4 regions of the Streptomyces sp. NPDC057010 genome follow, and region 4 is predicted to be linked to each of the others. Evidence: riboswitches for the same ligand, from Rfam matches in the RefSeq annotation. Region 4 holds a riboswitch; each other region holds the start of a gene.
The links. Region 4 has a riboswitch for cobalamin ahead of metE (5-methyltetrahydropteroyltriglutamate--homocysteine S-methyltransferase). Riboswitches for the same ligand answer to the same signal wherever they lie in the genome.
Positions count from the first base shown of each region.

Region 1: another riboswitch for cobalamin. It lies ahead of ACFTXQ_RS31125 (prenyltransferase/squalene oxidase repeat-containing protein); the one in region 4 lies ahead of metE (5-methyltetrahydropteroyltriglutamate--homocysteine S-methyltransferase).
Region 2: another riboswitch for cobalamin. It lies ahead of ACFTXQ_RS14195 (energy-coupling factor ABC transporter permease); the one in region 4 lies ahead of metE (5-methyltetrahydropteroyltriglutamate--homocysteine S-methyltransferase).
Region 3: another riboswitch for cobalamin. It lies ahead of ACFTXQ_RS33550 (ribonucleoside-diphosphate reductase subunit alpha); the one in region 4 lies ahead of metE (5-methyltetrahydropteroyltriglutamate--homocysteine S-methyltransferase).

Region 1 is NZ_JBHUSC010000057.1:2,053-9,149, reverse strand. Features, by position in the region: gene ACFTXQ_RS31155 (glycosyltransferase family 4 protein) at 1-14, opposite strand, end outside; gene ACFTXQ_RS31150 (TetR family transcriptional regulator) at 254-886, shown strand; gene ACFTXQ_RS31145 (hypothetical protein) at 915-1,523, opposite strand; gene ACFTXQ_RS31140 (ferredoxin) at 1,632-1,865, opposite strand; gene ACFTXQ_RS31135 (aldehyde dehydrogenase) at 1,865-3,328, opposite strand; gene ACFTXQ_RS31130 (MBL fold metallo-hydrolase) at 3,513-4,610, shown strand; cobalamin riboswitch at 4,691-4,831, shown strand; gene ACFTXQ_RS31125 (prenyltransferase/squalene oxidase repeat-containing protein) at 4,946-6,211, shown strand; gene ACFTXQ_RS31120 (SCO2322 family protein) at 6,211-6,867, shown strand; gene ACFTXQ_RS31115 (energy-coupling factor transporter transmembrane component T) at 6,864-7,097, shown strand, end outside.
Region 2 is NZ_JBHUSC010000011.1:138,338-145,434, reverse strand. Features, by position in the region: gene ACFTXQ_RS14210 (L-serine ammonia-lyase) at 1-326, shown strand, start outside; gene ACFTXQ_RS14205 (hypothetical protein) at 433-963, shown strand; gene ACFTXQ_RS14200 (flavodoxin family protein) at 969-1,682, opposite strand; cobalamin riboswitch at 1,797-1,994, shown strand; gene ACFTXQ_RS14195 (energy-coupling factor ABC transporter permease) at 2,023-2,718, shown strand; gene ACFTXQ_RS14190 (energy-coupling factor ABC transporter substrate-binding protein) at 2,718-3,083, shown strand; gene cbiQ (cobalt ECF transporter T component CbiQ) at 3,086-3,835, shown strand; gene ACFTXQ_RS14180 (ATP-binding cassette domain-containing protein) at 3,832-4,653, shown strand; gene ACFTXQ_RS14175 (PadR family transcriptional regulator) at 4,687-5,223, shown strand; gene ACFTXQ_RS14170 (EF-hand domain-containing protein) at 5,303-5,515, opposite strand; gene ACFTXQ_RS14165 (tRNA-dependent cyclodipeptide synthase) at 5,772-6,560, shown strand; gene ACFTXQ_RS14160 (cytochrome P450) at 6,541-7,097, shown strand, end outside.
Region 3 is NZ_JBHUSC010000071.1:13,963-21,059, reverse strand. Features, by position in the region: gene ACFTXQ_RS33575 (carbon starvation CstA family protein) at 1-1,138, shown strand, start outside; gene ACFTXQ_RS33570 (CstA-like transporter-associated (seleno)protein) at 1,138-1,335, shown strand; gene ACFTXQ_RS33565 (Uma2 family endonuclease) at 1,387-1,812, opposite strand; gene ACFTXQ_RS33560 (hypothetical protein) at 1,758-1,943, opposite strand; gene ACFTXQ_RS33555 (GNAT family N-acetyltransferase) at 2,005-2,505, shown strand; cobalamin riboswitch at 2,550-2,681, shown strand; gene ACFTXQ_RS33550 (ribonucleoside-diphosphate reductase subunit alpha) at 2,821-5,199, shown strand; gene ACFTXQ_RS33545 (ribonucleotide-diphosphate reductase subunit beta) at 5,199-6,215, shown strand; gene ACFTXQ_RS33540 (hypothetical protein) at 6,167-6,367, opposite strand; gene ACFTXQ_RS33535 (helix-turn-helix domain-containing protein) at 6,449-7,097, shown strand, end outside.
Region 4 is NZ_JBHUSC010000075.1:3,774-10,870, forward strand. Features, by position in the region: gene ACFTXQ_RS33980 (NAD(P)-dependent oxidoreductase) at 1-616, opposite strand, end outside; gene ACFTXQ_RS33985 (TetR/AcrR family transcriptional regulator) at 730-1,449, shown strand; partial or broken gene ACFTXQ_RS33990 (sigma-70 family RNA polymerase sigma factor) at 1,606-2,209, opposite strand; gene ACFTXQ_RS33995 (hypothetical protein) at 2,347-3,096, opposite strand; gene metE (5-methyltetrahydropteroyltriglutamate--homocysteine S-methyltransferase) at 3,269-5,587, opposite strand; cobalamin riboswitch at 5,758-5,987, opposite strand; gene ACFTXQ_RS34005 (metallophosphoesterase) at 6,112-6,879, shown strand; gene ACFTXQ_RS34010 (hypothetical protein) at 6,915-7,097, opposite strand, start outside.

The sequences.
Region 1 (7,097 bases), on a different contig from region 4:
GCCTCAGCGGTCACTCTCGGCCCCCATCTCCCTGCACTTTCGCCGGAGCGTAACCGCTCGGATAATGTAGAACAAGTTTCAGACTTGATCCGTCGAAGAGCATTGAATCTACCGGCCGGAAACCACACCGTAAGAGGCGGAGCAGGTGATTCGCGCCACGGCTGCGGCGCCTGCGATGCTGACCCCCGGACCAGCCCGGAATCAGCACCCCGCATGCCCCTGCAACGACACGGAACGCCATGGAACGGGACACATGACAGCGGAAGCGAAAGCCGTCAGCACGGTCACCACACCGGCGTCCCCTCCCCTGACGGAACGCCAGGAGGCGCGCCGCCGCCGGATCCTGCACGCCAGCGCCCAGCTGGCCAGCCGGGGCGGCTTCGACGCGGTCCAGATGCGGGAGGTCGCGGAGTCCTCCAGCGTGGCCCTCGGCACCCTCTACCGGTACTTCCCGTCCAAGGTGCACCTACTGGTGGCCACGATGCAGGACCAGCTCCAGCACATGCACACCACGCTGCGCAAACGCCCGCCGGCGGGCGACGATCCGGCGGCGCGGGTGGCGGAGACCCTGATGCGGGCCTTCCGGGCCCTGCAGCGGGAACCGCACCTGGCGGACGCGATGGTCCGTGCCCTGACGTTCGCGGACCGCAGCGTGAGCCCGGAGGTGGACACGGTCTCGCGGCTGACCACGGCGATCATCCTGGACGCGATGGGCCTGGAGGCCCCGCCGACGGCGGAACAGCTCTCGGCGGTCCGGGTCATCGAACACACCTGGCACTCGGCCCTGATCACCTGGCTCTCGGGCCGCGCCTCGATCGCCCAGGTCAAGATCGACATCGAAACGGTCTGCCGCCTGATCACCCTGACGTCCCCGGAAAAGTCCTGAACCGGTCGGTGGGGGCGGGGATCAGGGGTCAGGGGTAGCCGGCTTCCTGCAAGCAGACGGAGATGATCCGCTGCCGCTCCTCCGGCGTCGCCGTCCCGGGAACCCTGGCGGCGCAGTTGGCCTCCGCCTCGGCGCGCCCGCTTTCGTTCGGGTCGACCTGAGGGGTCGGCCGGTCGGGCGGCTCGACTTGCGGAGGCTGGTCGGCCGGCGGGTTCGGCTCGACCGGCTGGGGCCGCTCGGTCGGAGTCGGTTGGACCTGGGGAGGGGTCCAGGGGTAGCCGTACTCCTGCATGCAGGCGGACATGAACCGCTGCCGGTCCTCCGGCGTCGCCGTCCCGGGGGCCCTGGCGGAGCAGTTGGCCTCGGCACGCTTGGCTTCGTCCCCCGGGGCGACCGGCGCCGGCGGTGACGGCGGGCGCGGAGACGGCGGGCGCGGTGACGGCGGGGGCGGAAGCGGCTGGTGTGCGGCGCCCGCGGCCCGGCCCTCGCCGGCGGCGCTCGGAGCGACCGCCGCCGCGGGCTGGGCGACCAGCCCGCCGACCACGAGGACTTGTGAGAGGGCGAACGCCGCGAGGAGCGGCCGGGCAACCGGCTTCGGACGGCGGCAGCAGTGCATGGCCGCGACCTTTCTGAGCAAGTGCCTTCGTATCGCTCTTTTCAGTCAACGGCCGCCCCCGGGGAATGTCAATCGGGGCCCGAACGGGCGGATCCGGCCCCGGAACACGAGTTCCGGGGCCGGATCCGGCTACTCCTCCGGCGGGAAGACCGGTTCGCCCGTCGCCGCCAGCGTGATCATGATGGCCTCGACCGGGCAGCCTTCCGCCGCCGTCAGGATCGGCTCGTTCGCGTCCGTTTCCGGGGTGCGGGGATGGGACTGGCGTGCGGAGTCGAGGCTGAAGCCGTCCGGGGCGTGGTTCACGCACATGCCCGAGCCGATGCAGACGCCCCGGTCCACCTCGACCTGCCAGCGGTCTCCCATCAGGCACCCGCCTCGTAGCCGGCCGGCAGGTGGATCATCTTGTGCTCCAGGTACTCCGACAGGCCCTCGGGGCCGAACTCCCGCCCCACACCGCTGTTCTTGTAGCCGCCGAACGGGCCGAGCATGTCCAGGCTGAAGGTGTTCACGTTGAAGGTGCCCGTCCGGATACGGCGGCCGAAGTCGATGCCGTGGTCCACGTCGCCGGTCCAGACGCTGCCGCTCAGGCCGAAGTCGGAGTCGTTCGCGATCCGGGCCGCCTCCTCCTCGTCCCCGTACGGGATCAGGCAGACGACCGGGCCGAAGATCTCCTCGCGGGCGATCCGCATGGAGTTGTCCACGTCGCCGAAGAGGGTGGGCTCCACGTACCAGCCCCGCTCCAGGCCCGCCGGACGGCCGCCGCCCGCCAGGACCTTCGCGCCCTCCTCCTGGCCGATGCGGATGTAGTCGAGGGAGCGCTGCTGCTGGCGCCGGGCCACGAGGGGGCCGAGCTGGGTCGCCGGGTCGAGGGGGTCGCCGACGACGAGCGCGCCGGCGGCCGCCGCGAGGGCGTCGGCGATCTCGTCGTAGCGGCCGCGCGGGGCGAGGACGCGGGTCTGGGCCACGCACGCCTGGCCGTTGTTCATCCAGGCGGCCGGGACGATCCCGGCGATGGTGGTCTCCAGGTCGGCGTCCGGGAGGATGACGGCGGCGGACTTGCCGCCGAGTTCGAGGGTGACGCGGGTGAGGTTGCGGGCGGCGACCTCCATCACCCGCTTGCCGGCCGCGACCGAGCCGGTGAAGGCGACCTTGTCGACGCCCGGGTGACCGACCAGGTACTCGCTGACCTCCCGGTCGGCGGGCAGGATCGACAGCACGCCCTCCGGCACCCCGGCCTCGCGGGCGATGTCGGCGAGGATGAAGGAGTCCAGCGGGGACTCGGGGGACGGCTTGAGGATGACCGCCGAGCCGCTGAGCAGCGCCGGGGCCAGCTTGGCGGCCGCCACGAACTGCGGGACGTTCCACGGGATGACGGCCGCGACGACGCCGACCGGCTCGCGGCGCACCAGGATCGGGCCGAGCACGCCCTGGCGGTACTCCTCGTACGGGTAGGCGCGCGCGACGGTGATCGCGGCGTCGTAGACCATCATCGGGCCGAGCGCCTGGGCGAGGACGCTCCAGGAGTACGGCGATCCGTTCTGGGAGCTGATCGAGCGGGCGATCTCCTCGTGCCGGACGGCTATGGCGTCCTTGATGCGGGTGACGACGGCGATCCGCTCGTCGAGGGACATCCGGGGCCAGGGGCCCTCGTCGAAGGCCTTGCGCGCGGCCTCGACCGCCCGGTCGACGTCCGCCTTGGAGGCGTGCGGCACGGAGCCGATGACCTGCTCGGTGTGGGGGGAGACGACCTGGATCGTGTCGGTGCCCTGCGGATCCGTCCATTCCCCGCCGATGAACAGTTGTCCGTGTTCCACGAGCTCGGTCATGGCTGATGCCTCCTGCGGCTTGGCGTTCCAGAACTGATACCAGTTCTAGTTGGAGGAGTCCACGGCCAGGACGGAACAGCCGGGAAGATCCAACGACTAGTCAGGAGCCCTTGAAGATGGTCGACTTGGGCTACCAGTTCAAGTGGAACAAGTTCTCGTTCCAGGAGCCAGACAGGGGGACCTCATGCCAGAGGACAGGTCACAGGACATCCCGCGAACCACTCCGCAGGACGCCCCGCAGGACGCCCCGCACGTGACCGACCACGGCGGCGGGGTGTGGGCGGTCAAAGTCCCCATCCCCGACAATCCGCTCGGCCACACCCTGGTCCACGTCCTCGACACCGACCGCGGCCCGGTCCTCGTCGACACCGGCTGGGACGACCCCGCCTCGTGGGACACCCTCGTCGCCGGCCTCGCCGCGCTCGGCACCGCCGTCGCCGACGTCCACGGCGTCGTCATCACCCACCACCACCCCGACCACCACGGCCTGTCCGGCAAGGTCCGCGAGGCCTCCGGCGCCTGGATCGCGATGCACGCCGCCGACACGGAGGTCGTCGTACGGACCCGGGGCGCCGAGCCCGGCGTCTGGTTCGACTACATGAGCGAGAAGCTCGCCGCCGCCGGAGCCCCCGAGGAGCACATCGCCCCGCTGCGCGCCGCCCGCGCGAGCGGCCGCATGCGCACCCTGCCCGGGCTGCGGGCCGCCGTGCCCGACCGGGAGATCGTCCCCGCCGAGCTGCTGCCCCTCGCCGGGCGCCGGCTCCGCGCGATCTGGACCCCGGGCCACACCCCCGGCCACGTCTGCCTGCACCTGGAGGAGGAGCACCCGGCGAACCTCCCCGGCAACGGCCGCCTCTTCTCCGGCGACCACCTCCTGCCCGGGATCTCCCCCCACATCGGCCTCTACGAGAACCCGGAGGACACCCGCGTCACCGACCCGCTCGGGGACTACCTCGACTCCCTCGAACGCATCGGCCGCCTCCGCCCCGCCGAGGTGCTCCCCGCCCACCAGCACGCCTTCACCGACGCGCCCGCCCGCGTACGGGAGCTGCTGGACCACCACGAGGAGCGGCTCACCGGCCTGTGGGCGCTGCTGGCCGAGCCGCTCACCCCGTGGGGGCTGGCGGAGCGGATGGAATGGAACCGGCCCTGGGAGCAGATCCCGTACGGCTCCCGCAACATCGCCGTCTCGGAGGCCGAGGCCCACCTGCGGCGGCTGGTGAAGCAGGGCCGCGCGGAGGCCGTCCCGGGCAGCGACCCGGTGACGTACCGGGCCCTGTGAGCCGCGCCGCCGGGCCCCGCCGGGCCCGCCGGTAAGGGGCGCTGCCGCCCGGCGCCACCGGGCACGCGGGCTACGGGCCGGTAGAGTGAGGCCGTCGTCCACACTTTCGTACGGGGGGAAGCCGGTGCAATTCCGGCGCTGACCCGCAACCGTGACCCACCCCCGGCGCCACACCGGCGCCGCCCGGGCGGGGAGCCGGAATGCCCCGTACCGTCAGTGCGCGGCTCGCGTCGCCGGGGCCCCCGGCGGCCGGCACCGTCGAGGTAAACGGAGCCGGAGCCCGGTGCCTGTGCGTGCCTGCCTCCCGCTCCCCAGCAGGAGAGGCACCCGCCCCCATGATCGTCCGCCGCAGCGCCGCCGCGCTCGCCGCCTCCGCCGTGCTGTGCGTGGGCGCGGCCCCCGCAGCCCTCGCCGACACCGCGCCGCCCGCCTCCCCCTCCGCGCCGCCCGTGATCCCCTCCGGGCTCTACGGCAAGAACGACCCGACGTACGACGGCGTGTGGCGGCAGTCCTTCGCGCTGCTCGCCCAGGACACCGTCGGCATCAAGCCCGCCGCGCAGGCCGTGGACTGGCTGACCGGCCAGCAGTGCGCGAACGGCGCCTTCCCCTCCTTCCGCGCCGACACCGCCAAGGCCTGCGACGCCTCGACGTTCATCGACTCCAACGCCACCGCGGCCGCCGTACAGGCGCTGGCCGCGGTCGGCGGCCACGACGAGACGGTGAAGAAGGCCGTCGGCTGGCTGAAGTCCGTACAGAACGCGGACGGCGGCTGGAGCAACAGCCCCGGCGGCGCCATGGACACCGGTACGGACGCCATCTCGACCGGCATCGTGATCAGCGCCCTGGTGGCGGCCGGCGAGAAGCCGGCCGAGGTCAAGTCGAAGACCGGCAAGTCGGCGTACGAGGGCCTGCTCCCCTTCCAGCTCGGCTGCACCGCCGAGCCGGCCGCCGACCGGGGCGCCTTCGCGTACCAGCCGGCCGACGGCAAGCTGCCCGCCAACGCCCACGCGACGGCCGCGGCGGTGCTGGCCGGCCTCGGCAAGGGCGCGGCCGTCGTCCCGACCGGTACGGACACCCCCGCCGCGGCGCTGACCTGCCCGGCGGCGGACCCCGCCGACCCTGCGGCCGCCGCCCAGGGCGGGGCCGGCTACCTGGCCGAGGCCCTGAAGAAGGACGGCCACCTCACGGCCGTCACCCCGGGCGCAGACCAGCCGACCCCGGACACCGGCAACACCGCCGAGGCGGTGATCGCCCTGGCCGCGGCCGGACACAAGCAGTCGGCGGCGGGCGCGCTGGAGTGGCTCAAGGGCAACTCGGCGCCGTGGGCGAAGGGCAGCCCGGCGGCCCTCGGCACGCTGATCCTGGCCGCGCACGCGACGGGCACCGACCCGAAGTCCTTCGGCGGCGCCGACCTGGTCTCGGAGCTGAACGCGACCGGCCCCGCCCCGCAGGGCGCGGACACGAGCGCGACCGAGGTGAAGAGCGAGAAGGGCGAGGGCTCCGGCAACCAGAACGTGTGGTGGATGATCGGCGCGGGCGCCGCGGCCGGTGTCGGCATCGGCATCCTGCTGAGCGGCCGCCGGAAGAAGAACCGGCTCTGATGCGCCGCGTTCCCGTACCGGCCCTCGCCCTGGCCCTCGGCCTCGTGCTGACCCTGCTGGCCGCCGCGCCGGCGCTGGCGTCGAGCTACCGCTACTGGTCGTTCTGGGACGGCGCCGGCGGAACGTGGGCGTACGCCACCGCGGGGCCGTCGACGGCCCGCCCGGCGGACGGCTCCGTGCAGGGGTTCCGCTTCGCCGTGAGCAAGGACGCCGGGGACCAGGCGGCGCAGCCGCGGGCCGCGGCCGACTTCGGAGCCGTGTGCGGGGCCACCGCGCCGGTGGAGGGCCGCAAGCGGGTGGCGGTCGTCGTCGACTTCGGCGTCCCGGCGGACGCCCCGGCGGGCGACGCCCCGCCGCAGGCGGAGCCGCGCACGGCCTGTGCGCAGGTGGCCCCGGAGGCCACGGCGGCCGAGGCCCTGGCGTCGGTCGCGAAGCCGCTGCGCTACAACGGCGCGGCCCTGCTGTGCGCGATCTCGGGCTACCCGGAGCAGGGCTGCGGCGAGCCGATGGCCGACGCCCCGGCCCCGTCCGCCGTCCCCTCGGCGGACGGCGACACCGGCGGCGGCCCGTCCGCCGGGCTGCTCGCGGGCCTCGCGGCGGTGGCCGCCCTCGCCGCGGCCGCCGTCTGGCAGTCCCGCCGCCGCCGCTCCCGATGACGCAGCCACCAGGCGGCACCCGGCCGGGGCCGGCCACCCGCGGTCGACCCACGACCCGCACGGGTGGTGCGGGTGGGTATGCCGGCCGGCCGCAGGCCGGCCGTACCCCCACCGGAGCCGCACCCGGCGACGGGACCCCGCCCCGGCGGAGCCGCCCCGCGGCGCACGACCCCTCGCAGGGGCCTACGTACAAAAAATGGAAGGCTCCCGAGGCCCGCCGCGCGACGTCC
Region 2 (7,097 bases), on a different contig from region 4:
GCTCGATGGCGGCCGGCGCCCTGGCCGAGGTGCTGGGCGGCACCCCGGAGCAGGTCGAGAACGCCGCCGAGATCGGCATGGAGCACAACCTGGGCCTGACCTGCGACCCGGTCGGCGGCCTGGTCCAGATCCCGTGCATCGAGCGCAACGGCATGGCGGCCGTCAAGGCGGTCACCGCCGCGAAGATGGCGATGCGCGGCGACGGCAGCCACAAGGTCTCCCTGGACAAGGTCATCAAGACCATGAAGGAGACCGGCGCCGACATGAAGGTCAAGTACAAGGAGACGGCCCGCGGCGGCCTCGCGGTCAACGTCATCGAGTGCTGATCCGGTAGCTCCGCGACAGGGGACGCAGGGGGCGGAACCAAAGGTTCCGGTCCTGGCGTCCCCTGTTGTGTACCAGTCCCCGTCTCTCGTGAATCGAGGGGACGTCATGATCCACACGCATCTCCGCCGGATCGTGGCCCTGGCCTCCGGTGTCCTGCTCACCGCCGGACTCGCGCTCGCCGCTCCGGCCGCCACCGCCACCACGACCACCACCGGCACCACCACCCCGGCACAGACCCGGACCGCACTGGTGGTCAACGCCCGCTGGGGCGGGCACCCCGCCTTCGACCGGATCGTCATCGACCTCCGGGGCCACGTGCCCCCGGTCACCGTCACCTCCGTCCCCCGGCTGGTCTACGACGGGTCCGGCAAGCCCGTACCGCTGCCCGGGAAGTCCTTCCTGCAGATCCGCTTCCACCCGGCCGCCGCGCACGACGACGCCGGCCGGTCCGTCTACAAGGGCCCCAAGCTGGCCAGGATCCATCTGCCGGTCCTCAAGGGCCTCGCCCTCACCGGCGACTTCGAGGGGTACGTGACCTTCGGCGCCGCCTTCGACACCACTCCGTACTACCGCACCTTCGTCCTGCACTCCCCCGAGCGGTTCGTCATCGACATCGCGCGCCTGAACCGCTGCTAGCACCGTCAGCGGTGCTCGGGGTTGGGGAAGTCGAAACGGCAGCCGGCGTCCCACAGCGAACGCTGGTTGCCGTGCGCCGGGATCCCGCCCGCCCGCTTGAGGAGGGCGGCCAGGTGCATGAGGTTCCACGACATGAAGGTGGTGTTGCGGTTGGTGAAGTCGTTCTCGGGGCCGCCCGAGCCCGGGTCGAGGTAGGAGGGCCCGGGTCCGGCCTCGCCGATCCAGCCCGCGTCGGCCTGCGGTGGGATCGCGTAGCCGAGGTGCTGGAGGCTGTAGAGGATGTTCATGGCGCAGTGTTTGACGCCGTCCTCGTTGCCGGTGATCAGCGCGCCGCCGACGCGCCCGTAATAGGCGTACTGACCCTGCTCGTTCAGGATCGAGGAGCAGGCGTAGAGCCGCTCGATGACCTGCTTCATCACCGAGCTGTTGTCGCCGAGCCAGATCGGCCCGCAGAGCACGAGGATGTCGGCGTCCATGATCCGGCTGTAGAGGACCGGCCACTGGTCGCTCTCCCAGCCGTGGTCGGTCATGTCCGGCCAGACGCCCGTGGCGATGTCGTGGTCGACGGCCCGGATGAGCGAGGTCCGGACGCCGGCCGACTCCATGACGGCGCGGCTCTTGTCGATCAGGCCTTCGGTGTTGCTGGTCTCCGGCGAGCGCTTGAGCGTGCAGTTCACGTAGACGGCGGTGAGGTCCGGGTACGAGTAGTCGGCAGCCACACCCCCAGCCTCCGCGGGTGGGGACCGCGCCGCCACCCGGCCGCGCCCGTCCGGGGAACGCCCGCCCGGCCGGCCGCGCCGCGTGCCCGAGTTGTGACCGGTCCGCGCGGCCGACTAGGGTCAACGGGCCTTGGTGTTCGGGAAACCGGTGGGAAACCGGTGCGGCCCTCGCCACTGTGATCGGGAAGTCCGGCTCCACTCCCCAGCGGGAAGCCACTGGGCCCGCGCGGGAGACCGCACGGCCCCGGGAAGGCGGGGACCGGGCATGAGCACCCGTGAGCCAGGAGACCGGCCGGGGCGCGTTGTCCATCCACGAGGTGCTGGAGAGGTCTCCCCACTCATGCATATAGCCGAGGGGTTTCTGCCCCCTTTGCACGCGGTCGCCTGGGGCGCCGCGTCCGCTCCCTTCGTCGTACACGGCGTGCGCGCCCTCACCCGTGAGGTGAAGGCCAACCCGGAGAGCACGCTGCTGCTCGGAGCGTCCGGCGCGTTCACCTTCGTCCTGTCCGCGCTGAAGATCCCCTCCGTGACGGGCAGCTGCTCCCACCCCACCGGGACGGGACTGGGGGCCATCCTCTTCCGGCCGCCGATCATGGCGGTCCTCGGCACGATCACCCTGCTCTTCCAGGCACTGCTGCTGGCCCACGGCGGGCTCACCACCCTCGGCGCCAACGTCTTCTCCATGGCGATCGCCGGCCCCTGGGCGGGCTACGGGGTCTACCGCCTGCTGCGCAAGACCGGCGTGCCGCTGCTCGTGACCGTGTTCTTCGGCGCCTTCTTCGCCGACCTGGTCACCTACTGCGTCACCTCCGTCCAGCTGGCGCTGGCCTTCCCCGACGCGGCCACCGGGTTCACCGGCTCGCTCGTGAAGTTCGCCGAGATCTTCGCGCTGACCCAGATCCCGCTCGCGGTGAGCGAGGGCCTGCTGACCGTGCTCGTGATGCGGCTGCTGATGCAGTCCAGCAAGTCGGACCTGGTCCGGCTCGGCGTCGCGAAGCTCACCCCGGCCGGGTCGAAGCAGGAGGCGGCGGCCTGATGTCCAGGAACGCGAAGATCAACACGCTGCTGCTGCTCCTCGTCGCGGCGCTGGCCGTGCTCCCGCTCGCGCTGGGGCTGGGTGACGACAAGGAGGAGCCGTTCACGGGCTCCGACGCGCAGGCCGAGTCGGCCATCACCGAGCTGGAGCCCGACTACGAGCCGTGGTTCTCGCCGCTGTACGAGCCCCCGTCCGGGGAGGTGGAGTCGGCGCTGTTCGCCCTCCAGGCGGCCCTGGGCGCGGGCGTGCTCGCCTACTACTTCGGCGTCCGCAAGGGCCGCCGTCAGGGTGCCGCCGCTGCCGCTGCCGCCGCGGGTGCGGCCGAGGGTTCGGCGTCGGCCGCCGTCCCCGCGCCGGAGGCGTAGGGGTGCTGCCGATCGACGCGGCGGCGCACGCCGGCCGCTGGCGGCGCCGGCACCCGCTGGAGAAGGCCCTGCTGGGCATCGGGCTGACCGTCACCGCGGTGTGCCTGCCGCCGTGGCCCGGCGGGCCGCTGGTCGCCGCCGCCACCCTCGCCGTGCTCCTCGGGCCCGCCGGGGTGGCCGGGCGGCAGCTGTGGCGGGCCTTCCGGATCCCGCTCGGGTTCTGCTTCACCGGGGCGCTGCCGCTGCTGTTCGCCGTCGGCGGGCCCGACGGGTTCGTCGCCCTGGCCCCCGACGGGCCCCGGCAGGCTGTGGAGCTGCTGCTGCGCACCTCGGCGGCCTCCCTCGGCGTGCTGCTGTTCGCGTTCACCACCCCGGTCTCGGACGTGCTGCCGCGGCTGGTGCGGGCTGGGGTGCCGGCCCCGGTGGTGGACGTGGCCCTGGTGATGTACCGGATCGGGTTCCTGCTGCTCGACTCGATCGCCCGCGTCCGCCAGGCACAGGCGGCCCGCCTGGGCACCACCGGCCGGGCCGCGGCGTGGCGTTCGCTGGCAGGGCTCGCCGCGACCTCGTTCGTACGGGCCTTCGACCGCGCGGCGCGGCTCCAGTCGGGCCTGGCCGGGCGCGGCTACGACGGCACGCTGCGGGTGCTCGTACCGGAGGCGGCGCTGTCCTGGCGGTTCCTCGCGGCGTCCGGCGCGCTGCTGGCGGCCCTGGTGGCCATGACCCTCGTACTGAAGGAGCTGTACCTGTGAGGCCGTTGGTGGAACTGGTGGGCGCGGGCTACGCGTACGAGGACGGGCCCGCCGTGCTGTCCGGGGTGGACTTCGGGATCGCCGAGGGCCGGGCGCTGGTCCTGCTGGGCCGCAACGGCAGCGGCAAGACCACGCTGATGCGGCTGCTGAGCGGGGGCCTGCGGCCGGGCTCGGGCGCGCTGCGGCTGGACGGCGAGGCGGTGACCCACGACCGGGCCGGCCTGACCCGGCTGCGGACGGCGGTGCAGCTGGTGGTCCAGGACCCGGACGACCAGCTGTTCGCGGCCTCGGTGGAGCAGGACGTGTCCTTCGGGCCGATGAACCTGGGGCTGCCGGTGGCGGAGGTCCGCGAGCGGGTCGATTCCGCGCTGGCCGCGCTGGACATCGCGGGGCTGCGGGACCGGCCGACGCACCTGCTCTCCTACGGGCAGCGCAAGCGGGCGGCGATCGCGGGGGCGGTGGCGATGGCCCCGCGGGTGCTGATCCTGGACGAGCCGACGGCGGGGCTGGACCCGGACGGGCAGGAGCGGCTGCTGGACGTGCTGGCGGGACTGCGCTCGGCGGGCACCACGGTGGTCATGGCCACGCACGACGTGGACCTCGCGGTCCGCTGGGCCGACGACGCGGCGGTCCTCACCCCGGTCGGCATCCGCACGGGGCCGGCCGCGGACCTGCTCTCGGACCCGGCGCTCCTGGCCTCGGCGGGCCTCCGCCAGGCGTGGTCCCCGGCGGTGACGGCCTTCCTGCGCGCCCACGGCTTCCTGGCCGACGGCGCCCCCGGCCCCCGCCGCCCGGAGTCCCTGTCCAGCTGGCGCTGACCACCGGACGGAACGCCTACCTAGGATGGCGGCATGTCGCTGCCCCACGCCATCCTCACCGCCCTGCTCGAGAAGCCCTCGTCCGGGCTGGAGCTGACCCGGCGGTTCGACAAGTCGATCGGATACTTCTGGTCCGCGACGCACCAGCAGATCTACCGCGAACTCGGCCGCCTGGAGGAGGCCGGGCTGATCCGGGCGCTGCCCAGCGAGGCACCCGTGCGCGGGCAGAAGAAGGAGTACGAGGTCCTGCCCGCCGGCAGCGCGGAGCTCGCCCGGTGGGTCGGCGAGAGCCAGGACCCCAAGCCGATGCGCGACCCGCTGCTGCTGCGGATCCGGGCGGCCGGCGTCGTGGGGCCGCAGGGGCTCGGGCCCGAGCTGCGGCGCCACCTGGAGCTGCACCGGCGCCAGTTGGCGCAGTACGAGGCCATCGAGGAGAAGGACTTCCCGGCGGAGCGCGACGCCGTCGAGGACCGGCTGCGGCGGCTCGTCCTGCACGGCGGGATCGCCCTGGAGACGTTCTGGCTGCACTGGCTGGAGGAGGCCCTCGCCGAGGTCGAGGACATGTCCTGAGCTGCCGGGCGAACGCCCGGCCGCGCCCCCGCCCCGGCAGGTCGGGCGGGGAGGGGGCGTGCGGCGGGGTGGCGGGGTGTTACTTGTCCAGGGAGGCCCAGAACTCGTCGAAGCTCAGCAGCTTGTCGCCGTTGGTGTCCTTGGCGGCGACCACCGCGTCCGCGACCGCGGCGGTGACGTACGCGTCACCCATGGCCTTCATGGCCGCGCTGTACTCGTCGGCCGTGATGAAGCCGTCACCGTTCACGTCGAACTTGTCGAACGTAGCCCGTGCGCTCTCGATGTCCGCCACTGGGTCCACCCCTTCTTGGTGCTTGTTGACCGGCTCAGGGTAGCGGCCTCCCCCGGCCGCCCCCTCCCCGGGTCCCGTTCGAGCGGCTGATAGATATTCCAAATTCCCCTTCCGCGATGCGGAAGCGATAATTCCAGCCAACAAATCCAGCCCCCACTTGTCACGCTCCGGGATCACGGCATAACGTACCGGCATTGCCGCCACACCAGGAGCGCAGGGCTCCCAGGGACAAGCGGCAACAAGGGCGATCACACAGGTGACGATCACAGCCGACGCATCATTCGAAGTTCTGCCCTTCACCCGCACCTGCCGCCATATCTGGGAAGACGGCGACCATGTGCTCATCGGAGTGAGTCCCGGAAACAGCTACTTCAGCTCCGAGCGCATCGCCAGTCTCGCCCAGTGGGCCACGACCCGCTTCGCGCAGGTCGACTTCGTCTACGCAGACCTCCACGTGGACCGGATGTTCGCCGCTTTCGGCTACACCCGGGAGCATGCGGAGAAGCGTGCCACGAAGGAGATCAAGGCGGTGCGGCGGCGGATACTCAAGGGCGTGGAGGAATCAGGACCTCCACAGGCCGAAATCCGCGTGAGGGCACTTTCGGAGTTCCAGGCGAACCCCGTTTACCAACTATTGCACCGGCGCGTACTGCATTTCCTGGAGACCGACGACGAATTCCGCAAGGGCTGCGAGAGGATGGCCTTGCATTTTGTCGGCTCCAAGTTGCCGGAAGGTGAATCCATCACGGACGAACAGTTGCAGGTCTGTTTCGACTACATGGCGGCCGAGCTGCCGTTCTTCGTGGACACCCCGAGCATTCTCGACGTGCCGTCCTCCGTGGCGGCCTACCACGTCAAGATGCCGCTGACGGACGTCCTCTACGCGCGCGGCGGGGGCCTGCGCGCGACCCGCAACCAGGCGTACGCCGTCGTCCGGCCCGAGGCCGCGGACCGGCCCGGGAGCGGCACCCGCACCACGAACACCGTGAACCACGTGAACCACGCACCGACCGAAGGGATCGTCGATGAGCGTCGAGCAGCTTGAGGGCCGGGGGACGCAGGAGCAGCCCCTCCTCGACTTCCCGCTCTCGCGGCGCGGTGACGTGCTCCCGGAGGAGTGCACGTGGCTCCGCGAGAAGGCCCCGGTCGCCAAGGTCCGCACCCTCACCGGTGACCCGGCCTGGCTGGTGAGCAGCTACGCGCTGGCCAAGCAGGTGCTGGAGGACGAGCGGTTCAGCCTCAAGGACACGGCGAACGCCGGCGTCCCGCGCCAGTACGCGCTGACGATCCCGCCCGAGGTCGTCAACAACATGGGCAACATCAACAGCGCGGGCCTGCGCAACGCCGTGATGAAGGCGCTCAACCCCCGCCAGAAGGGGCTCCAGGACTGGCTGCGCGCCACGGCCGGCGAGCTCATCGACCGGCTCGTGGCCGAGGGGGGCCCGGCCGACCTCCGGGCGGGCTTCGCCGACCCCTTCTCGGCGGCGCTGCACTGCCAGGTGCTCGGAGTCCCCTTCGAGGACTGGCGCCGGCTGATGTCGGGGCTGGACGTCGCATTCATGACCGCACGCGAGCCGTTCGC
Region 3 (7,097 bases), on a different contig from region 4:
ATTCCACTCGCTGGTCTCCTCCGGCACCACCCCGAAGATGATCCAGAAGGAGACCCAGGTCCGGGTCATCGGCTACGGCGCCATGCTGACCGAGTCCTTCGTCGCCATCATGGCGATGATCGCGGCCACCATCATCGAGCCCGGCCTCTTCTTCGCCGTCAACTCCCCCGGCGGTGTCATCGGCACCACGGTCGAGACCGCCTCCGCGGCCGTGACCAACTTCGGCTTCGCCATCTCCCCGGACGCCCTCGCGCAGGCGGCGAAGGACGTCGAGGAGGCCAGCCTGCTGTCCCGTACGGGCGGCGCGCCGACCTTCGCACTCGGAATGTCGGAGATCTTCTCGGCCGTCATCGGCGGCGCCGGCATGAAGGCCTTCTGGTACCACTTCGCCATCATGTTCGAGGCGCTGTTCATCCTGACGACGGTCGACGCGGGCACCCGCGTCGGGCGGTTCATGCTCCAGGACACCCTCGGCAACGTGCACAAGTCCTTCAGGAACGTCAGCTGGAAGCCGGGCGTCTGGCTGGCGAGCGCGATCGTCGTCGGCGGCTGGGGCTACTTCCTGTGGGTCGGCATCAAGGACCCGCTCGGCGGCATCAACCAGCTCTTCCCGCTGTTCGGCATCGCGAACCAGCTGCTGGCCGCGGTGGCCCTGGCCGTCTGCACCACGCTGCTGGTCAAGTCCGGCCGGCTGAAGTGGGCCTGGGTGACGGGCGTTCCGCTGGCCTGGGACGTGGCCGTCACGCTCACCGCCAGCTACCAGAAGATCTTCTCGGAGGACGTGAAGGTCGGCTTCTTCGCGCAGCGCGACAAGTACCAGACCGGGATCGACGCGGGGAAGGTGCTGCCGCCCGCGAAGAACATGGACGACATGCACACCGTGGTCACCAACGCCACGGTGGACGGCGCGCTGTCGGCGCTGTTCGCGATCCTGATCATCATCGTGCTGGCGGACGCGGCCCGGACGTGCTTCAAGGCCATCAGCAGCCCCGAGTCCGTGAGGCTCTCCGAGGTCCCGTGGACCGAGTCGAAGATCATCGCCCCGGCCGGGCTCGTCCCGACCGCCGAGGAGCGGGCGGAGCTCGCCGCGGCGGGCCTCGACTCGGGCGGCGGACGCCCGAAGGAGCCGGTGGCCTGATGAGCCGCCTGCGCAGCGCGCTGGAGCGGGCCCGGTACTACGTACGGGAGTTCTCGGGCGAGGCGGCGTACGACCGCCACGTCGCCCACGCCCGCTCCCACGACCCGCACGCCGCGGTCCCGACCCGCCGCGAGTTCGAGCGGGCTCGCACGGACGCCCGCGAGGCGGACCCCCGCGAGGGCTTCCGCTGCTGCTGAACACACACGAAGGGCCCCGCCCCCCGGCGGGGCCCTTCGGCGCGTGTGGGCTCAACGCACCCAGTCCTTGAGGGGCTCGGTCCGGAGGGTGACGCCGACGGGGTCGGGGAGCTCGACGTCCTTGCCGAACGGAATGCTGCGCACCAGCTCGTACCGCGGCCCGTCGGGCTCGCTGTGGACGGCAACCAGGCCGTTGTCCCGGTCGACCAGCAGATAGACAGGGATACCGGTCTCCGCATAGGCCCGGGGCTTGTCGACCCGGCTGCGCCGGTCGGTTTCACGGTCGTACGAGGTGACCTCGGCAACCATGAGCACCGGCTTCGGGTCGCCCCATTCACCCTGTCCTGCGAACGCCTCGCTCGGCGCCAACGCGCCGTCGGCCGTGGCACGGCACGCGAGATCCGTCTGTACCCGCAGTCCCTTCAGGCATGCAGGAAGAGCTCCGGCCTCGCCTCGAGCAAGCCGCGCGTCAGCCACTGGGCCACCCTCCCCCGATTCCCGTCATGCCGGGCCTTGACGCTCAGTCGCCCGTCGATGAACTCGAGCCGCAGCCCTTGCGCCACGCGGGCGGCGATCCGCGCCACCGCCTCGAACTCTTCGGGAAGCATGTGGGGTCGATCCCCTCGGGTGCCCATGCCCGTCAGGGTAGTGTCCGGCACACTCGACCGCATGGACATCGTGATCAGGCAGGCGCTGCCGGCGGAGTACGAGGAGCTCGGGGAGATCACCGCGCGGGCCTACCTCGGGGACGGGCTGCTCACCTACGGCGAGGAGGACCCGTACCTCGCGCGGCTGCGGGACGTGGCCGGGCGGGCCGCCGACAGCGAGATACTGGTCGCCGTGCGGAGCGACGGCCGGCTGCTCGGCGGTGTGGCCTTCGCCCCGCCCGGGAGTTCCTTCCGCGACATCGCGCAGTCCGACGAAGCCGAGTTCCGGATGCTGGCCGTCGCCCGGGAGGGCCGCGGACAGGGGGCCGGCGAGGCACTGGTACGAGCCTGCATCGACCGCGCCCGGGCCCTCGACGGCGTACGGCGCCTCGTGCTGTCCACGTCGGATGACATGCCGGCCGCCCACCGGATCTATGAACGCCTCGGCTTCGTACGGACCCCCGCGCGGGACTGGGCGCCGTTCCCCGCCCTCACTCTGCTTACGTACGGTCTCGAACTGTAGCCACGGCGACACAACATCTAGGGGGTCGCACAGGACACGGCCCCCACATGTATGCTCATGCCTGCTGTCGCCGCAGGGGAATCCGGTGTGAATCCGGAACTGTCCCGCAACGGTATGAAGTGCACCCATCGGTGCACCCGCAAGTCCGAAGACCTGCCGACAGTGCGCCCGGCTCGACCGAACCGGGTGCCGATACGTCCGGGCCTCGCGGTTGGGCCGGTGGACGCCGTGCGGTGTGCGCGACCTGTCGCGCCCGCATGCGCCTCCCCGTGCCCTGCCCGCCGACGCCGGGCCGAGCGAGGGAGAGCTCCCGCCGTGACCATCGCGCCTTCCGCACCGCGCGCCGAGTCCGTTTCAGGCGACAACACCGAGGGCCCGGGGGCCACGCTGCTGCGTACCCTCACCGAGCTGACGGCCGACCTCCCCGACGCCGACCCCGGCCGGGTCGCCGCCGCCGCGCTGCGCGGCCGCAGCGCCGCCGCCGACGAGGCCGAGCTGCGGGGGCTGGCCACCGAGGCCGCCGCCGGGCTGATCTCCGAGGACCCGGCGTACTCCAGGCTCGCCGCCCGGCTGCTGACGCTGGCCGTCGCCGACGAGGCCGCCGGCCAGGGCGCCACCTCCTTCTCCGCCTCCGTCGAGGTCGGCCACCGCGAGGGGCTCATCGCCGACCGCACGGCCGAGTTCGTCCGCACCCACGCGGCCCGCCTGGACGCGCTGGTGGAACACACTCTCGCCGAGGGCGCGGACGACCGGTTCGGCTTCTTCGGCCTGCGCACCCTGCACAGCCGCTACCTGCTGCGCCACCCCATCACCCGCCAGGTCATCGAGACCCCGCAGTACTTCATGCTGCGCGTGGCCTGCGGCCTCGCCGAGGACGAGAGCGTGCGCGCCGTCGAGGAAGTGGCTTCGCTCTACCGGCTGATGAGCCGCCTCGACTACCTGCCGTCCTCCCCCACGCTCTTCAACTCCGGCACCCGGCACCCGCAGATGTCCTCCTGCTACCTGCTGGACTCCCCGCTGGACGAGCTCGACTCGATCTACGACCGCTACCACCAGGTCGCCCGCCTCTCGAAGCACGCCGGCGGCATCGGCCTGTCGTACTCCCGCATCCGCGCCCGCGGTTCGCTGATCCGCGGCACCAACGGCCACTCCAACGGCATCGTGCCGTTCCTGAAGACCCTGGACGCCTCCGTCGCCGCCGTGAACCAGGGCGGCCGCCGCAAGGGCGCCGCCGCCGTCTACCTGGAGACCTGGCACGCGGACATCGAGGAGTTCCTGGAGCTGCGCGACAACACCGGCGAGGACCAGCGCCGTACGCACAACCTCAACCTCGCCCACTGGATCCCGGACGAGTTCATGCGCCGCGTGAACGCGGACGGCCAGTGGTCGCTGTTCTCCCCGGCCGACGTCCCCGAGCTGGTGGACCTGTACGGCGCCGACTTCGACGCCGCGTACGTCAAGGCCGAGGCGGCCGGGCTCGCCAAGAAGACCATGCCGGCCCGCGACCTGTACGGCCGCATGATGCGCACGCTCGCGCAGACCGGCCAGGGCTGGATGACCTTCAAGGACGCCTCCAACCGGACCGCGAACCAGACCGCGCTGCCCGGCACGGTCGTCCACTCCTCCAACCTCTGCACCGAGATCATCGAGGTCACCAACGACGGCGAGACCGCCGTCTGCAACCTCGGCTCGGTCAACCTGGGCGCCTTCGTGGCCGGCGGGGAGCTGGACTGGGAGCGCCTGGACGAGACCGTCCGGACGGCCGTGACCTTCCTCGACCGCGTGGTCGACATCAACTTCTACCCGACCGAGCAGGCCGGCCGCTCCAACGCCAAGTGGCGTCCGGTGGGCCTGGGCGCGATGGGCCTCCAGGACGTCTTCTTCAAGCTGCGGCTCCCCTTCGACTCCCCCGAGGCGAAGGCCCTGTCGACGAAGATCTCCGAGCGGATCATGCTGGCCGCGTACGAGGCGTCCTGCGACCTCGCCGAGCGCAGCGGCCCGCTCCCGGCGTGGGCCGAGACCCGCACCGCCCAGGGCGTCCTGCACCCGGACCACTACGACGTGGCGCTGAACTGGCCGGAGCGCTGGGACGCGCTGCGCGCCCGGGTCGCGAAGACCGGCATGCGCAACTCCCTGCTCCTCGCGATCGCCCCGACGGCGACGATCGCCTCGATCGCGGGCGTGTACGAGTGCATCGAGCCGCAGGTCTCCAACCTCTTCAAGCGCGAGACCCTCAGCGGTGAGTTCCTCCAGGTCAACGCCTACCTGGTGGAGGAGCTGAAGCAGCTCGGCGTGTGGGACGCGCAGACCCGCGAGGCGCTGCGCGACTCCTCCGGCTCGGTGCAGGGCTTCGGCTGGATCCCGGCCGAGGTGCGCGAGCTGTACCGCACGGCGTGGGAGATCCCGCAGCGCGGCCTGATCGACATGGCCGCGGCCCGTACCCCGTTCCTGGACCAGAGCCAGTCCCTGAACCTGTTCATGGAGACGCCGACCATCGGCAAGCTCAGCTCGATGTACGCGTACGCCTGGAAGCAGGGTCTGAAGACCACGTACTACCTGCGCTCGCGCCCGGCGACGAAGATCGCCCGCGCCGCGCAGGCCGCCACCACCCCCGTGGCCCTCCCGCAGGCCGTCGACGCCGACGCGCTGGCCTGCTCCCTTGAGAACCCCGAGTCCTGCGAGGCCTGCCAGTAATGAGCTCCACCGACAAGAAGAACCTCCTGGACCCGGGCTTCGAGCTCACGCTCCGCCCGATGCGCTACCCGGACTTCTACGAGCGCTACCGCGACGCGATCAAGAACACGTGGACGGTGGAGGAGGTCGACCTCCACTCGGACGTCGCCGACCTCGCGAAGCTGACGCCGGCCGAGCAGCACATGATCGGCCGCTTGGTCGCGTTCTTCGCGACGGGCGACTCGATCGTCTCGAACAACCTCGTCCTGACCCTGTACAAGCACATCAACTCCCCGGAGGCGCGCCTGTACCTGTCGCGCCAGCTGTTCGAGGAGGCCGTGCACGTCCAGTTCTACCTGACGCTGCTCGACACCTACCTGCCCGACCCGGAGGACCGCGCCGCGGCCTTCGACGCGGTGGAGAACATCCCGTCGATCCGCGAGAAGGCGCAGTTCTGCTTCAAGTGGATGGACTCGGTCGAGAAGATCGACCGCCTGGAGACCCAGGCCGACCGCCGCCGCTTCCTGCTGAACCTGATCTGCTTCGCGGCGTGCATCGAGGGCCTGTTCTTCTACGGCGCCTTCGCCTACGTCTACTGGTTCCGCTCCCGCGGCCTGCTGCACGGCCTGGCCACGGGGACGAACTGGGTGTTCCGGGACGAGACCTGCCACATGGACTTCGCGTTCCAGGTGGTGGACACGGTCCGCAACGAGGAGCCGGAGCTCTTCGACGAGGCCCTCCAGCAGCAGGTCACCGACATGCTGAAGGAGGCCGTGGAGGCGGAGCTGCAGTTCGGCCGCGACCTGTGCGGCGACGGCCTGCCGGGCATGAACACCGAGTCGATGCGCGAGTACCTGGAGTGCGTCGCGGACCAGCGCCTGGCCCGCCTCGGGTTCCCGCCGGTGTACGGCTCGTCGAACCCGTTCTCCTTCATGGAGCTCCAGGGCGTCCAGGAGCTCACCAACTTCTTCGAGCGCCGCCCGTCGGCCTACCAGGTCGCGGTGGAGGGCACGGTCGACCTGGACGAGGACTTCTGACGCGTCCGTAGCACCAGGACACCGGATCGGCCGTCGGCTGCCTCGCGCAGTTGGCGGTCGATTCTGCGTTCCCGGGCCAGGCCGTAGAGGGCCGGGGCGAGGAGGAGGGCGGCGAGGGCCAGGACCGTGAGGTAGTTCAGGAATGTGCTCATGGGTCCACGATCTCCGGAAGGTCGAGAACCGGACAGTGGCAGGACTGTCATGGATCATCGAATTACTGCCACACTGGGGGCATGCTGACCAACGTGGCCGTGGCGCTCGCCAACGGAGTGGCGCCCTTCGAGTTCGGGATCTTCTGCGAGGTCTTCGGGATCGACCGGAGCGAGCAGGGGCTGCCGGTGTACGACTTCGCCGTGTGCGCCGCCGAGGAAGGGCCGCTGACCATGGCGGACGTCGGCTTCGCCATCCGGCCCCCGCACGGGCTGGAGCGGCTGGACGAGGCCGACCTGATCTGCCTGCCCGCCGACCGGCAGGCGCCCGTACGGGAGTACCCCGAGCCCTTCCTCGACGCCCTGCGGCGCGCCGTCGACCGGGGCGCGCGGGTGCTCAGCGTGTGCAGCGGGGCCTTCGTCCTCGGCGCGGCCGGGCTGCTGGACGGGCGGCGGTGCACCACCCACTGGATGCACGCCCCGGCGCTGGCGCGCCGCTATCCGCGCGCCCGGGTCGACCCCGACGTGCTGTACGTGGACGAGGGCCAGGTGATCACCTCGGCCGGCACCGCCTCCGGCATCGACGCCTGCCTGCACGTGGTCCGCCAGGAGCACGGCGCCGAGGTGGCCAACACCATCGCGCGGCGGATGGTCGTACCGCCGCACCGGGACGGCGGGCAGGCCCAGTACATCCAGCGCCCGCTCCCCCGGACGGCCTGCGACACGGTGGGCG
Region 4 (7,097 bases):
TGCGGCTGCGCCCGTCCGCGTCGAGGACCGGCTGGTCGCCGCCGATCCGGAAGCGGCCCGTGCGTTCGCCGGGTGCGATGTCCTCCGCGGGGCTGAAGTAGGTCCACAGCCGGTTGGAGGTGCGCAGGACGTTCAGGGCGTCGCGGTGGCCGCGCACCGCGGCGGAGTACTCCCTGGGCAGGCCGATCGCGTCGAGGGTCTCGTGCACGAGTGCGTCGGAGTCGGCCCGTACGACTCCGGGCGCGATCTCCAGGCTGCCGGCGCCGCCGATGACGATGAGCCGGATCCGCGGATGACTCTCGAGCGCCTTCAGGAGCGCTCGCGCGGCCGTGGCGTACACCGTGGGGTCGGCGATCGAACGCGCCACGGTGTCGGCGATGTCCCTGGCGGCGTTTCCGGGCTGAAAGCCGCTGATCAGCACGTCGAGGCCGGATATGACGGCGGTGATGCTGTCGGGGTCGAGGACATCGACGCTCCGCCAGACGACGTTCTTTCGGTTCTCGTCGATCCGCGTGGCGTCGCGGCTGAATGCCGTGACGTGGTGCCCCCGGTCGAGTGCTTCGGCGACGACGCGACTACCGATGCCGCCCGTGGCCCCGATGACTCCGATGTGCATGGCTCTCCCTGGTTGGTCGTGTGCAGCGCACCGTTCTTCACGGCATGCAGAGACTATACGGCGTAAAGTTGAGATACGCGGGTCAGTATTGTGACGCTGTAGAGTGAGTGGCCATGGGAACCGTGGGGAACACCAAGGGGCGCCGTGAGCGGCTGAGGGCCGAGACGACCGCCGAGATCAAGAAGGTCGCACTGGGGCTGATGGCCTCAGGGGGGCCCGACGCGATCACGCTGCGGGCCATCGCGCGCGAGATGGGCATGACGGCCAACGCCATCTACGGCTACTTCGCCACGCGCGACGACCTGGTCACCACGCTGATCGGCAACGTCTACACCTCGCTGGCCGACACCGTGGACGCCGCCTGGGCCGCCGCCCCCGCCGAGGACCCCGCCGTGCGGATCCAGGCATGGGCCCGCGCCTTCAGGGAGTGGGCGCTGGCCAACCCCGAGGGTTTCCGCCTCATCTACGGCGACCCCGTCCCCGGGTACCTGCCCCCCGAGGGAGGCGCAGCGCCCGAAGCCGCCCACCGCGTCTGCACCGGCATCACCGCACTCGCCGCCGCGGCTTGGCCGCACGCCGAACTCCATTACTCGGACAGTGACTTCGAGTGGTCCGACTTCGACCCGGGTCTGCTGGGCAAGGTCCGGCCGGCCTACCCCGACCTCCCCCCGGCCGGCGTGGCCCTCGCCCTGCGCATCTGGAGCCATCTGCACGGCCTGGTGTCACTGGAGATCTACGGCCATATGCAGGGTCAGACCCTCAGCCCGGAGAAGCTCTTCCGCGAAGAACTCGCCCAGCTCATCCGGTCCTTGGGCATCACGCCGCAGAGCTGACGCCCGCACAGGCAACCGGCGAGGGTGCGAAAGCGGGCGTCGACCCTACTGTGGCCGAGGATCCGTAGCGGCCCCGGGCGGGGGGCTGTTGGGCGCGCGTGGCCGAGGCCGCGTCGGCGTCCGTGCCCGTGACCGCCGCTGCGTCCGTGTCCGTGTCCGTGTCCGTCAGGAGCGCCATGAGCGACGTACGGGCGCGGGCGACGCGGGAGCGGACGGTGCCGACGGGGCAGCCGATCGCCTCGGCCGCCTCGGCGTAGGGCAGGCCCAGGAGCTGGGTGAGGACGAAGGCCTCCCGGCGTTCGGCCGGGATCGTCGCCAGCAGCTCCGCGAGGGCGACGCCGTCCTCGAAGCCGGGGACGCCCTGCGGCTGGGTCTGCTCGGCCGCGGTCTGCCAGTCGTGGCGGTCCGACAGCCGGGGGCGGGCGGCGGAGTGGCGGAGGCTGTCGACGACCGTGCGGCGGGCGATGGAGAGCAGCCAGGTGCGGGCCGAGGAACGGCCCTCGAACCGGTGCAGGGCGCCAAGCGCGCGGAGGAACACGTCCTGGGTGAGGTCGTCGGCCGCCTGGGGGTCGGCGCTCAGGTAGGCCACGTAGCGCCAGACGTCGCGCTGGAGGGCCCGTACGAACCGGTCGGCCTTCGCCGGGTCTCCATCGCGCGCGGCGAGGGCCAGGCGCGTCACCGCCGCGTCGGAATCGGGGGTGTGCCGGGCCGGTGTGCGGCCGGCGGGGGACTGCCGGGTGGGCAGGAGGGCAGGGGTCATCGCCTCAAGGTCCTTACGGTGAAGGGGTGTCCGGCGCGGCACGCCGCAGGCCGGTGATGGGTGTACGGCCTGCCGGAGGGCATGGCCGATGCCCGAGGCGCGGCGCGGAGGCCGGTGCGCGCTCGGGGAGCCGGCTGTCAGAGGACAGCGGTTCCCGTCGGCGGACCCCTTGAGGTGATGGCGTGGACGAGGAGGAGCTGCCGGAGGCCGGCGTTCCGGCGGGCGCGGCGTATCCGGACGTGCGGCCGGTGCGGGACCCGCGGCAGGCCGAACAGCGGGCGCAGCGGCGCCTGGAGCCACCCGGCGAGCGCGCGCAGGATCCGGAAGGCGGCCTGCTCCCCGTACGCGAGCCACAGGCCGGCGAGTACGGCCGCCAGCAGGTGGGCCGCCAGCATGCCGGTCGGTGACATGCCGCCGGGTGACATGTCGGCCGGGCCCATCCCGGAGGGAGACGTGGCCGCCATCCCGTGCAGGGCGTGGTGGGCGTGGGCGTGTGCGCCTGTGTCCGCCATCGAGGGCATCGACGGCATCGCAGGCATGGCCGGCATCGACGTCCGGGGTCCGCCCGCGCAGGCCAGGTACGCGCCCCACCGCCCGGCGAACGAGCCGACGCCCGGCAGGGACGGCTGGGCGGCGGCCTGGACCAGGGAGAAGCCCGCGTGGAGGGCCGCCTGGACGGCCACGGCCGCCGCGGTGACGGTGGGCAGGCCGCGTTCACGCCCGGCCAACCCCCAGGCCGTGGCCGTCGTACAGGCCCCCGCAGCGGCAACGGCCCACCAGGGTAAGGCCGTTGCGGTCATGAGGTGGTGGCCGGTGGCCGCGAGCAGCACGCAGACGGCTGCGAACATCGCAGCCCGGGCGGCTCGGGAACAGGGGCCTGGTGTCATGGCGGGCTCATCCTCGCACCGCGATTCCGGGCGGTGCACCCGGGTGCGCACGATCTGAGCAATTCTTGTACTTCTTCTGTATCCCGCCTGGATCGCGTGCCCCAGGTGCCCCACGTGCCGCGGGGCCCGGCGGCCGGATGCCGCCGGGCCCTCGCTGGTTTCCCGGGACCGGTCAGCCGGAGGTCAGCTCGGAGCGGACCGTGTGGGCCGCCGCGACCAGGTGCTCCAGGGAGGCCCGGGTCTCCGGCCAACCGCGGGTCTTCAGGCCGCAGTCCGGGTTGACCCACAGCCGCTCGGCCGGGATCGCCCGGAGCCCCTTGCGCAGCAGGGCGGCCGCCTCGTCGGCGGAGGGGACGCGCGGCGAGTGGATGTCCCAGACGCCCGGCCCGACCTCGCGCGGGTAGCCCGCGCCCGCGAGTTCGTCCGCCACCTGCATGTGGGAGCGGGCGGCTTCCAGGCTGATGACGTCCGCGTCGAGGTCGTCGATGGCCTGGAGGACGTCGCCGAACTCCGCGTAGCACATGTGGGTGTGGATCTGGGTCTCCGGCCGGACCCCGCTCGTGGTGAGCCGGAACGATTCGGTGGCCCAGGCCAGGTACTCGGCGTGCCCGTCGGCCCGCAGCGGAAGGGTTTCACGCAGGGCGGGCTCGTCCACCTGGATCACCGAAGTCCCCGCGGCCTCCAGGTCGTTCACCTCGTCCCGCAGGGCGAGGGCCACCTTGCGGGCGGTGTCGCCGAGCGGCTGGTCGTCGCGTACGAAGGACCAGGCCAGCATGGTGACCGGGCCGGTCAGCATCCCCTTGACGGGACGGCCCGTCTGCGCCTGGGCGTAGGAGGTCCAGCGGACGGTCATCGGGTCGGGGCGGGAGATGTCGCCGGCGAGGACCGGCGGGCGGACGTAGCGCGTCCCGTACGACTGGACCCAGCCGTGCTGCGTGGCCAGGTAGCCGGTCAGCTGTTCGGCGAAGTACTGGACCATGTCGTTGCGTTCGGGCTCCCCGTGCACGAGCACGTCGATGCCCGCCTTCTCCTGGAAGGCGAGGACCTCGCGGATCTCGGCCTCGATGCGCTCCTCGTAGCCGTCCGTGCCGAGGCGTCCGGCGCGCAGGTCGGCGCGGGCGGTGCGCAACTCCGGGGTTTGCGGGAAGGAGCCGATCGTGGTGGTGGGCAGCGGGGGCAGGCGCAGGTGGGCCCGCTGGGCGGGGGCCCGGTCGGCGTAGGGCTGCGGGCGGCGGGCATCGGCCGCGGTGACCGCGGCGGCGCGGGCCCGTACGGCCGGGTCGTGGGTGAGCGCCGAGCTCGCCCGCGAGGCCAGGTCGGCCCGGTTGGCGGCGAGTTCGGCCGCGATCGCGTCGGTACCGTGGGCCAGGCCGCGGGCCAGCGTGGTGATCTCGGCGCTCTTCTGCCGGGCGAAGGCCAGCCAGCGGCGGACCTGCGGGTCGATGTCGCGTTCGGCGGCGACGTCCAGCGGGACGTGCAGCAGGGAACAGGACGCGGCGACGTCGACGCGGTCGGCGAGGCCCAGCAGCGTGCCCAGGGTGGTGAGGGACTTCGCGTGGTCGTTGATCCAGATGTTGCGGCCGTTGACCACGCCGGCGACCAGGCGCTTGCCGGGCAGGCCGCCCACGGCGGCGAGGTCGGCGAGGTTGCCGGCGGCCCGCTCGGTGAAGTCCAGGGCCAGGCCCTCGACGGGCGCCTTCGCGAGCACCGGCAGGGCGTCGCCCAGCCGGTCGAAGTACGAGGCGACCAGCATCCTGGGCCGGTCGGTGAGCGCGCCGAGCTCCCGGTAGGCGCGGGCCGCGGCGCCCAGGTCGGCCGGGGTCCGGTCCTGGACGAGGGCCGGCTCGTCCAGCTGCACCCACTCGGCGCCGGCCGCCCGCAGGTCGGCGAGGACCTGCGCGTAGACGGGCAGCAGCCGGTCCAGGAGGGTCAGCGGCTGGAAGCCGGGTGCGACGCCGGGGGCCGGCTTGGCCAGCAGGAGGTAGGTGACCGGGCCGACGAGCACGGGCCGCGGGGCCAGCCCGAGGGCGAGGGCCTCGCGCAGCTCCGCGACCTGCTTGGCCGAGTCGGCGGTGAAGGCGGTGTCGGGGCCGAGTTCGGGGACGAGGTAGTGGTAGTTGGTGTCGAACCACTTGGTCATCTCCAGCGGCGCCACGTCCTGGGTGCCGCGGGCCATCGCGAAGTAGCCGTCGAGGGCGTCGGCGGCGACCGCCGCCCGGTGCCGGGCGGGAACGGCGCCGACCATCACGCTGGTGTCCAGCACGTGGTCGTAGTATGAGAAGTCGCCGGTCGGCACCTCGGTGATGCCGGCCCCGGCGAGCTGCCGCCAGTTCGAGCGGCGCAGGTCCCGGGCGGTGCGGTGGAGGGCATCGGCGGTGACGCGGCCCTTCCAGTAGCCCTCGACGGCCTTCTTCAGTTCGCGGTTCTGACCCTGCCGGGGGTAGCCGTACACGGTGGGCCGTGCTGCCGCGGCTGCGGACTTGTCTGTCACGGAACTCTCCTTCGCGAGCCTGTCTCCATGGCCCGGTGAGGGCCGAAGGCGCGAAGGGGTGCCGGAACGGGCGGCCCGCCGGGGTCGCGTACGGCTGGGTACGCGACGGGAGACCCGCCTGAGGTGCACGCCGACCCGCCCACGAGGTCACCGGGAAACCGTGCGCGGTCGTTCGCGCACGGGCAACGGGCAGGTCTTCGGACTCGCGGGCACACCGACCTCTGTTTCGAGAGGCGGCACCTACTGGCCGTCGCTTCCCAGGACCGGTTCCGGTCCCAGTGCGTATGACGGCGGTCGTTCCCGCTCACCGCTGCGGGGCAGTCCCGGATTCCCACCGGGTTCCCTCTTGCGACGCGTCCCGCCTGGCGGACGGGAGCGAACCAGCTGCGTTCACAAGCCTACCCGCTGTACGCGTGGAAACCACGAGCCGATTTCCGGCCCGACCGTCCCAAGCCCCCGGAGCCGGCAGCCCTGTTGACTAGGATGATCACTTCTCTTGATCAGAGACGAAGGAGTCACCGCTCGTGATCGTGATCGCCCACCTCAGCGATGTCCATCTCGACGGCGGCACGCGGGCCGCCGACCGCACCCGCGCCGTCATGGAGTACCTCGACAGCCTGCCGTACGACCTGGACGCCGTCCTGGTCAGCGGTGACATAGCCGACCACGCCACCGCCGCCGAATACGAGGAAGCCGCCAAACTGCTGCGCTCCCGGCACCCGTTGGTCATCTGCCCCGGCAACCACGACGAGCGGGTCGCCTTCCGGCAGGGGCTGCTGGGGGAGGGGCCCGCCGCGGCCGCGGCACCGGTCGACCAGGTGCTGCGCGGGGACGGGTTCGTGCTCGCGGTGTGCGACTCCTCCGTCCCCGGCGAGGACCACGGCCTGCTGGAGGAGTCCACGCTCGGCTGGCTGGACGGCGTACTGGCCGACACGCCGCGGGAGACCCCGGTGCTGGTCGCCTTCCACCACCCGCCGGCTGCGCTGCACACCCCGTACGTGGACGAGATCCGGCAGTTCGGCGAGGAGCGGCTCGCGGCGCTGGCCGAGCGGCACCCGCACCTCAAGGCCTTCCTGTGCGGGCACGCCCACACCGCGGCGGCGACCACCTTCGCCGGGCGCCCGCTGCTGGTCGCGCCGGGCGTGGTCTCCACCCTGCGGCTCCCCTGGGAGGTCCAGACCGCACCCGACCACCACGTCCACCTCGACGAGCCGCCCGCCGTCGCCTTCCACGTGCTGGGCGAGGACGGGCGGCTGACGACCCACTACCGGGTGGTCGTGGCCCGCCCGTAGGCGCGGCCGGCGCGGCGGGCCACTCGTGCGCGGGGTCAGGGGCCCACGGTGATCTGCTGGGCCGGGTCGGTCGTGTCGGCGACGAGGTAGACGGCGTTGAAGGTGGACGAGGTCGCGCTCGTCGGGCAGCCGAACCCGCCGGTGACCTTGACCGGCACGGAGGCGTTGGTGAAGGTCAGGCTCGACGGCGCGCCGTTGGCCCAGGTGCCGCCGACGTT